DNA from 3 places in the Cupriavidus sp. C3SS-1 genome. Region 1 is predicted to be linked to each of the others. Evidence: predicted binding sites of a transcription regulator. Region 1 holds the regulator's gene; each other region holds the start of a gene.
What was found. The regulator NrdR, encoded in region 1, represses ribonucleotide reductase genes. The targets are predictions, from matches to a motif close to CACNANATNTNGTG.
Positions count from the first base shown of each region.

Region 2: a site for NrdR is predicted at 1,162-1,175, ahead of ACIGJC_RS13390 (ribonucleoside-diphosphate reductase subunit alpha). Genes of this name have one in related genera too.
Region 3: a site for NrdR is predicted at 1,944-1,957, ahead of ACIGJC_RS26840 (ribonucleoside triphosphate reductase). Genes of this name have one in related genera too.

Region 1 is NZ_CP172699.1:2,449,494-2,452,764, forward strand. Features, by position in the region: gene glyA (serine hydroxymethyltransferase) at 1-991, shown strand, start outside; gene nrdR (transcriptional regulator NrdR) at 1,133-1,597, shown strand; gene ACIGJC_RS11400 (hypothetical protein) at 1,608-1,778, opposite strand; gene ACIGJC_RS11405 (hypothetical protein) at 1,986-2,228, opposite strand; gene ACIGJC_RS11410 (hypothetical protein) at 2,392-2,763, shown strand; gene ACIGJC_RS11415 (PilW family protein) at 2,760-3,271, shown strand, end outside.
Region 2 is NZ_CP172699.1:2,882,380-2,885,650, reverse strand. Features, by position in the region: gene ACIGJC_RS13400 (sigma-54-dependent transcriptional regulator) at 1-282, shown strand, start outside; gene ampD (1,6-anhydro-N-acetylmuramyl-L-alanine amidase AmpD) at 279-890, shown strand; gene ACIGJC_RS13390 (ribonucleoside-diphosphate reductase subunit alpha) at 1,400-3,271, shown strand, end outside.
Region 3 is NZ_CP172700.1:2,356,050-2,359,320, reverse strand. Features, by position in the region: gene ACIGJC_RS26850 (class I adenylate-forming enzyme family protein) at 1-811, shown strand, start outside; gene ACIGJC_RS26845 (IclR family transcriptional regulator) at 970-1,857, shown strand; gene ACIGJC_RS26840 (ribonucleoside triphosphate reductase) at 2,003-3,271, shown strand, end outside.

The sequences.
Region 1 (3,271 bases):
GTTCGGCGCCGAAGCCGCCAACGTGCAGCCGAATTCGGGTTCGCAGGCCAACCAGGGCGTGTACTTCGCCGTGCTGAAGCCGGGCGACACCATCATGGGCATGAGCCTGGCCGAAGGCGGCCACCTGACCCACGGCATGGCCCTGAACATGAGCGGCAAGTGGTTCAACGTGGTCAGCTACGGCCTGAACGCACAGGAAGACATCGACTACGACGCGCTGGAAAAGCTCGCCCACGAAAAGAAGCCGAAGCTGATCATCGCCGGCGCCTCCGCTTTCGCGCTGCGCATCGACTTCGAGCGCATTAGCAAGGTCGCCAAGGCGATCGGTGCCTATTTCATGGTCGACATGGCCCACTACGCCGGCCTGATCGCCGCGGGCGTCTACCCGAACCCGGTGCCGCACGCCGACTTCGTCACCACCACCACGCACAAGAGCCTGCGCGGCCCGCGCGGCGGTGTGATCCTGATGAAGGCCGAGCATGAGAAGGCCATCAACTCGTCGATCTTCCCGGGCATCCAGGGCGGTCCGCTGATGCACGTGATCGCCGGCAAGGCCGTGGCGTTCAAGGAAGCGCTGACGCCGGAATTCAAGGCTTACCAGGAACAGGTGGTCAAGAACGCCGCCGTGCTGGCCGAAACGCTGATCGCGCGCGGCCTGCGCATTGTCTCGGGCCGTACCGAAAGCCACGTGATGCTGGTCGACCTGCGCGCCAAGAACATCACCGGCAAGGAAGCCGAGCGCATCCTGGGCGAAGCGCACCTGACCGTGAACAAGAACGCCATCCCGAACGATCCGGAAAAGCCGTTCGTGACCTCGGGTATCCGCGTTGGCTCGCCGGCCATGACCACGCGCGGCTTCAAGGAAGAAGAAGCGCGCATTGTCGGCAACCTGATCGCCGACGTGCTGGACAACCCGCACGACGCCGGCAACATCGCCAGCGTGCGCGAGCAGGTGTCGGCACTGACCAAGCGTTTCCCGGTCTACGGCTGATGACGCAAGGCCGCCCGCGAGGGCGGCCGGCAGCCCCGCGGGCGCGCCATCGTGCCGCTTGCGGGCCTCGCCAACCCGCCCGGTTGCCGCAGAAGGACAAGATACCAAGGCGACGGGGCTTTACTCTGAAGGTGGTCAGGCATGAAATGCCCCTTTTGCGGACATTCCAATACCCAGGTGCTCGACACGCGCATGTCGGAAGACGGCGACGCCGTGCGCCGGCGCCGACGCTGCGAAGCCTGCGACCGCCGCTTCACCACCTACGAACGGATCGAACTGTTCTTCCCGGCCATCGTCAAGAAGAACGGCTCGCGCGTGGACTACAGCCGCGCCAAGCTGAAGGATTCGATGCGCCTGGCGCTGCGCAAGCGCCCGGTCTCCGCCGAAGCCATCGACGAAGCCATCACCCGCATTGAAGAAAAGCTGCTGGCGCTCGGCGAGAAGGAAATTCCGAGCAGCCAGGTCGGTGAACTCGTCATGCGCGAACTGCGCAAGCTCGACAAGATCGCCTATATACGCTTTGCTTCGGTGTACCGGAGTTTCGAGGACGTCGCCGAGTTTTCCGATGTGCTGGCCGAGGTAACGGCAGGAAACAGCAAGCGCTAGCGCCACACGCTCAGCGTTCCCGGCGGTTCTGCAGATACGCCGCCGGGTTCGCGCCGACGGTATTCAGGCGCGTGCCGGCCTGGTCCAGCGTGCAGGTGCCGCAGGCATCTGCGGCATCCACGGGAACGGCTTGCAGGACATAGCCATTTGCAGTCAGCGAGTTGGCAATCGCTGATGACATCGCGGGTCGTCGCGCTGGCAACCTTCAGGTGGTTGCCTCCCCCTCCACCACCACCAACGCCCGGGAAGATGGTCGAGCCGAAATTGCCTTGGCGGGACACGCCCGATACGACAAGAACCTTGTCGTTGGTGCCAGTCACCTTGTCCGAGGCATCGATCTTGCCGTCGCTGTTGACGCCGGGCACCGAGTAGCTCAATGCCGAGCCATTCAGTGCGGAAAAGTCCAGCAGGTTGGAACTGATCCTGCCGGGCACTCGTCCGTGGACGGCGTCAGCCTCGTGATCACCGGGTGCTCCGCATCCACCTTCGGCTTCACGACCACGCGCTCGCCCTGCGTCAGCAGGTCGATACGCCAACCCTTCTGCCTGGTGTAGTCCACCATATTGCCGGTGAGCGTGTACAGCGTCGCGACGCGCCGCGTAAGCCGCCTGGATGGTGAGATTGGTGCCATACACCAATTCCGGACTGCCGAGCGCGTTGCCGCTGCCCGCTGCCCATTTCATGCAACGCCTTCGTCGCGCAACCAAATTTGCCAGTCTCGCTACGTTTGCCCACGGATCGGCGACCTGTAGCACGTTACGTTGATGGCCTCACCGCCACCATCTCCGCCTGCCATGCAGCCTTGCTTTCGTTCTGTCCATTTTTACGGCCATGCCCTGGCCGAGTCGCTCTGCGCCCTGCTGATCGTCAGCGTCGGCCTGATCCCCCTGGCCAGCGGGGGGACCGCAGCACTGGCGCGGCTGCGCGGCCATGAGCAACTCGCGCATGCAATGCGAGCCGCCGGAGAATTCACGGAGATCGAGGAGCTGGGCGTTGCGCCCATGAACCGGTCCGATCCGGTCTCGGCCGAAGGCTGTTCCCTGCTTCAAGACACGGGGCAACCCGCTTGCCCGGTTGGCGGCAAGCTGGCTATTGCCAGACTGGGGACTGGAGAGCCGGGTGCGGCGGCCACGTTGCGCGGCATCGCTCTGTGGATGCAGCCATGAGATCCCGCCTTGCACGTGGCCATTTCCGCAATCTGCCAGCGAATGGCTTCACGCTGACGGAGATGATGGTCGGCCTGGCGCTCGGGCTGGTGGTCACAGCCGTTGCCGGCACTGCGTTCCTGCTATGCCGCGCAGCCTATCTCGCCACCGCGGAGCGGGTCCTGCTGGAGGAACGCGGACAGCGCGCACTGAGTATTCTTTCCCTGCTGATCCGACAAGGCGGCTGGCGTCCCGATCCGGCAGCCAAGGCGCCGGCCCAGCCCGCAATCAGCGGTGCGGACGATTGCGGCCAGCCATCGATAGCAGCCATACCAGGCTGCGCCAAACCCGGTATTGCAGGCAGTGACGCGCTGCTGGTCCGCTTCAGCGGCAGCAGCCACGCGCGCGAAGCCACGATGCCCGACCAGACGATGATCGACTGCAGCGGCCATGCCGTTGCCGCACGGAACCTGGACGCTTCCGCCGATGCGAACTACGTTGCGGCGAATCTCGTCTACGCGGCCACCGC
Region 2 (3,271 bases), 430 kb from region 1:
ACCGCAGCCGAGCCGGAGCCGGAAGCCGTTGCCGTGGCTGCGGACCTGCCCGATGCCGCCGAGCGCGCCTGCCGTGGCGTGGAGTTTCCGATCGACCTGCAGGCCAGGCTCGAAAACGTGGAGCGCGAGATCATCCTGCAGGCGCTGTCGCAGACCGGCTTCAACCGTACCGCCGCGGCGCCGCTGCTGGGCCTGAACCTGCGCCAGCTGCGCTACCGCATCCAGCAGCTCGATATCCGCGAAGGCCGCGACGAGCGCGAGGAAGGGGAGGGCACGGCATGAAGGCTCCGGCTTCCGCCTCTGTCCCCGCCGGCTTCCTGCCGGACACCGAGGGCTGGGTGCCGGCCGCGCGCCGCGTGCCATCGCCCAATTTCGACGAACGGCCCGCTGGCATGCCGGTCGACCTGGTGGTGCTGCACAACATCAGCCTGCCGCCGGGCCAGTTCGGCAGCGGCGACATCGAGGCCTTCTTCCAGAACCGGCTCGACCCCGGCCGCCACCCGTTTTTCGCCACCATCCACCAGGTTCAGGTATCCGCCCACTTCCTGGTACGGCGCGATGGCGAGCTTGTGCAGTTCGTCCCGTGCGGCAAGCGCGCATGGCATGCGGGCCTGTCCGACTTCTTCGGCCGTGGCCGATGCAACGACTTCTCGGTCGGCATCGAGATCGAAGGCACCGACGACTTGCCGTTCACGGCCGCCCAGTACGCAACTACCGCGGCGCTGGTCAAGGCCCTGCGCGCCACGTTGCCGGTGCAGGCGATTGCCGGCCACAGCGACATCGCCCCGGGCCGCAAGACCGATCCCGGACCGCACTTCGACTGGGACCGCTTCGCTCGTCTGGCAGGGGTCCCGCAAAACCTGTTACCCTACCGCCCCTCGCACCACTAAGGCGCTCGCGGGTAGGTGCCGCGGCCCCATGTCGGTGCGATGTCACATGCCAATTCCCGAGGGTGGCGTGGGGCTATCGGGCGTGCCACACGGATAAAAAAAATTTCCAAAAAATGTGCGCCTGCGAACGACTTGGCGCGATCCCTTGTCGTAGCGCGGTTCCCGGCAATGTGGCGCTGCCGCACTTGTCATCCGGGTGTCGCAACCACGCTTGTCAAGACTGGTCATCCGGATTTCTTTCACTATACTTAGCCCAGATTTCCGCAGTGACCACTATATCTAGTAGTTCAACCGGGGAGCTGGCCAAGCGTTGAGGGGCGCTGTCGCAGACGTGGCGATAGTGGTTGAAACCCTGATGTGGGGCCGGCGCATCACAAGAGTCCCTGGCGAAATGTTTAGCAAAAGGCAGTCAGTCCAGCCGCCGCCAACGCACGGCAGGACACTTTCGCAGCCCATTTCGCCAGGGACTCTTTTGTCTCTTAAAACAGGCTAAAAAGACAGGAGTTCTTATGCAGACGGCCCAGAACGAAATCACCACGGGCGCAGCGGGCGCCGCCGGTATTGCAGGTACCGAGCAACAAGCCTCCGCCACCCAAGCCGGCACGACGAACTACCAGGATTACAAGATCATCCGCCGCAACGGCGCCGTGGTGGCGTTCGAGCCGTCCAAGATCAACGTCGCCATGACCAAGGCCTTCCTCGCCGTGAACGGCGGGCAGGGCGCGGCTTCCGCACGCGTGCGCGAGATCGTCGAGCAACTGACGCACGCCGTCGTGCGCGCGCTGGTGCGCAGCCGCCCGAGCGGTGGCGCGATCCATATCGAAGACGTGCAGGACCACGTCGAACTGGCCCTGATGCGCTCGGGCGAGCATGAAGTGGCCCGTTCCTACGTGCTGTACCGCGAAAAGCGCGCCCAGGAGCGCGCCAGCGCCAGCGCGCAGGCCGTGGCCCGCGTGCAGGAATCCGGCATCCAGTTCAACGTGACCGACGGCGGCGTGAGCAAGCCGCTGGACATCGTTGCCCTGCACGCGCTGCTCGACAACGCCTGCGCCGGCCTGGGCAAGGCCGTCAGCGCCGAGCCGATCCTCAAGGAAACGCTGAAGAACCTGTACGAAGGCGTGCCGATGACGCAGGTGTACGACTCCGCCATCCTGGCCGCGCGTACCCTGATCGAAAAGGACCCGGACTACAGCCAGGTCACCGCCCGTATCCTGCTGCACACCATCCGCAAGGAAATCCTGGGTGCCGAAGTGACGCAGGCCGAGATGACCACGCGTTATGCCGAGTACTTCCCCAAGTTCATCGCGCGCGGTATCGCCGCCGAGCTGCTGGACGAGAAGCTGGCCACCTTCGACCTGGCCCGCCTGGGCGCCGCGCTGGACGCCGGCCGCGACTTCCAGTTCAACTACCTGGGCCTGCAGACGCTGTATGACCGCTACTTCCTGCACATCGACGAGACTCGCATCGAGATGCCGCAGGCATTCTTCATGCGTGTCGCCATGGGCCTGGCCCTCAACGAAGCCGACCGCGAAGCGCGCGCCATCGAGTTCTACCAGCTGCTGTCGTCGTTCGACTTCATGTCGTCCACGCCGACCCTGTTCAACTCGGGCACCCAGCGCTCGCAGCTGTCGTCGTGCTACCTGACCACGGTCTCGGACGACCTGGAAGGCATCTACGAAGCCCTGAAGGAAAACGCGCTGCTGTCCAAGTTCGCCGGCGGCCTGGGCAATGACTGGACCAACGTGCGCGCCCTGGGCTCGCACATCAAGGGCACCAACGGCAAGTCGCAAGGCGTGGTCCCGTTCCTGAAGGTGGTGAACGACACCGCCGTGGCCGTGAACCAGGGTGGCAAGCGCAAGGGCGCCGTCTGCGCCTACCTGGAGACGTGGCACCTGGACATCGAAGAATTCCTGGAGCTGCGCAAGAACACCGGCGACGACCGCCGCCGCACCCACGACATGAACACGGCCAACTGGATCCCGGACCTGTTCATGAAGCGCGTGATGGAAAACGCCGAATGGACGCTGTTTTCGCCGTCCACCTGCCCGGACCTGCACGACAAGGTCGGCAAGGCATTCGAGCAGGCCTACCTCGGCTACGAAGCCAAGGCTGCCAACGGCGAACTGAAGCTGTTCAAGAAGGTTCCGGCCATGCAGCTCTGGCGCAAGATGCTGGGCATGCTGTTCGAAACCGGCCACCCGTGGATCACCTTCAAGGATCCTTGCAACATCCGCAGCCCGCAGCAGCACGTCGGCGTCGTCCACAGCTCCAACCTGTGCACGGAAATCACGCTGAATACGAACGACAGCGAAATCGCCGTGTGCAACCTGGGTTCGGTGAACCTGGTGGCCCACCTGGCCAAGCAGGCTGACGGCTCGTAC
Region 3 (3,271 bases), on a different replicon from region 1:
ACACCTCACTGTCCTGATCGGCGTTCCGGCGATGTATGCACGATTGCTCGAATGGCTCGGCCGGACCGGTACCGCGCTGGGCGACCATCGTTTGCGCATCATCGGCACGGCTGGCTCGCCGCTGACTCTCGAACTGAAAGCGGCGGTGGAACGGGCGTTCGGGATGCCGCTGCAGAACGGCTATGGCCTGACGGAGATGTCTCCCACGATTGCCCAGACCCGGCTTGAAGCGCCGCGCCGGGATTGCTCTGTCGGGCCGGCTGTCCCCGGTGTCGAGGTCCGGATCGTCGACACCGGGGGCAACGATGTCGAGCCCGGTTGCGCGGGCGAGCTGTGGGTGCGTGGTCCCAATATGATGAAGGGCTACTACCGCGATGCCGCGCAGACGCGTGCGGCCATCAACGATGAAGGCTGGCTCAATACCGGCGACATGGCCAGGCAGGATGACGATGGCGCGCTGTTCATCGTCGGCAGAACGAAGGAGCTGATCATCCGTTCCGGATTCAATGTCTATCCGGTCGAAGTCGAGCAGGTCCTGAACAGCCATCCCGCCATCGTGCAGTCGGCCGTGGTCGGGCGCCAGGTCGAAGGGAACGAGGAGGTGGTCGCGTTCGTCGAGCTTGCCGATGGCGTGTCCGTGGCGCGCGACGAACTGGACGCCTACCTGCGCGAACGCCTGTCACCTTACAAGCTGCCGACGGAGATACGGGCGATGGTCCGGCTTCCGGCCGCACCCACCGGAAAGCTGCTCAAGGGTGAATTGAAGACGCTGGCCGCAAGCACGGCGGATGCACGCCAGACCCTTCTATAGCCGCCCTGTATTTCGACGCGAGGGCCGGGCATGACGAGGCCGGCATCTGTGCTAACTTCTTTCAGTTCGGAAGGCATCGCGGGGAGACGGCACAAGGCGCAGCCGCGCCTCGATGCCAGTCCGCAAGCGTGCGCGGAAATCGCGCAAGGAAAATCAGTATGGCAACAGAATCGAAGCAAGGGGAGTTGAGCCGCGCGTTGGGCACGGACGTCAACGACGCCGAGGAAGAGGCCCGGGGCGACGAGAGTCAGGACCGGCATTTCGTCACGGCGCTGGCGCGGGGCCTCGAGGTGCTCAGCTGCTTTCGCAGCGGCGACAGCTTCCTTGCCAACCATGAGATTGCCATGCGCTGCGGGCTGCCGAAATCGACTGTCACCCGGCTCACCTATACCCTGACGAAGCTGGGCTATCTGCATCTCGTTCCGGACAGCGGAAAGTACCGGCTCGGCACGGCCACGGCAGCGCTGGGCAGTTCCATGCTGCTCAATCTCGACGTGCGGCAGGTGGCAAGGCCATACCTGAAGTCGTTGGCAGCCGAAACCGGGGCGGTCGTGGCGCTGACGACGCGAGACCGGCTCTCGATGCTGTATCTCGAATGCTGCCGCAGTACGTCGATCGTCACCCTCAGCCTTGATGTCGGTTCTCGCATTCCACTGGGAACCAGCGCGTCGGGGATGGCTTTGCTGGCAGCGCTGCCCGCCAGCGAGAGAGCCGACCTCATGGAGCGCATCCGTGACCTGGACGAGGGCAACTGGCCGCACACCGAGCGCGGCATCCTGAAGGCGATCGAGGAATTTCGCGCTACCGGATGCGTGACCTCGGCAGGCAACTGGATCAAGGAGGTCCATGGTATCGCCACGCCGCTATGGCCGGGCAGGGGGCTGCCCTTGATGACAATCAGTGTGGCCGGGGCCGCGGGCTATTTTCCCGTGGCACGCCTGCACGAGGAGATTCGCCCGAAGCTTCTGGATTCCGTAAGGGAAATCGAGCGGAATCTCGGTCAGCGCCCGGAAGCGCCGGCGCCGGAAAGACTGCCGATGCCCTAGCGCTCCGCGGCCCGATCCAGTCCGCGCCTGAAAGATCAGCGGTTGCTTTCCGATCGCAGGAAACCCCTCCGTTTGATCTTTGGCAAACCTATATATAGTGGCTGGTAAATAATGCTGCCCCATATCTAGTGTTTTTGGGGGCACGATGGGACCGAATTTTCACAGGACGCTCGTGGACGTGGAATCGTCCGTCAACGAGTACCTGAACCGCGAGGACTGGCGCGTCAACGCCAATGCGAACCAGGGCTACTCGCTGGGCGGGCTGATTCTCAACGTTGCGGGCAAGGTCACCGCGAACTACTGGCTCTCGCATGTCTATGCGCCGGAAGCCGGGACGGCCCATCGCGAGGGCGACCTTCACATCCACGATCTCGACATGTTGTCCGGCTACTGCGCCGGCTGGTCGCTGCGCACGCTGCTGCATGAAGGGTTGAACGGCGTGCCCGGCAAAGTGGAAGCCGCACCGCCGCTGCACATGTCGAGCGCGGTCGGCCAGATCGTGAACTTCCTTGGCACCATGCAGAACGAGTGGGCCGGGGCGCAGGCGTTCTCGTCGTTCGATACCTATATGGCCCCCTTCGTGCGCAAGGACAGCATGTCCTACGCCGAGGTCCGGCAACACATGCAGGAACTGATCTACAACCTCAACGTGCCGTCGCGCTGGGGCACGCAGACTCCGTTCACCAACCTCACATTCGACTGGACCTGCCCCGAAGACCTGCGGGAACAGGTGCCTGTGATCGGCGGCGAGGCGATGCCATTCCGCTATGGCGACCTGCAGGCCGAGATGGACGTGATCAATCGCGCTTATATCGAAGTCATGACCGAAGGCGATGCCCTTGGCCGCGTCTTCACCTTTCCGATTCCCACCTACAACATCACGCCGGACTTCCCCTGGGAGAGCGAGAATGCCGCGCGGCTGTTCGACATGACGGCCAAGTACGGATTGCCGTATTTCCAGAACTTCGTGAACTCCGAGCTCAAGCCGAACATGGTGCGGTCCATGTGCTGCCGGCTCCAGCTCGATCTGCGCGAACTGCTCAAGCGCGGCAACGGCCTGTTCGGCAGCGCGGAGCAGACTGGCTCGCTGGGCGTGGTCACGATCAACTGCGCCCGGCTGGGCTATCTGAATGCAGGCGACGAAGCCGGCCTGTTGCAGCGGCTCGATAACCTGCTCGATCTCGGCCGCGATTCGCTCGAAGCCAAGCGAGAACTGATCCAGAAGCTGATGGACCAGGGCTTGTTCCCTTACACCCGGCGTTACCTCGGCACGCTGCGCAATCACTTCTCGACGCTTGGGGTGAACGGCCTCAACGAGATGATCCGCAACTTCACCGACGATACCCACGACATCACCACGGAATGGGGATGCGGCTTCGCGCTGCGCGTGCTCGACCATGTGCGCGCGCGCATT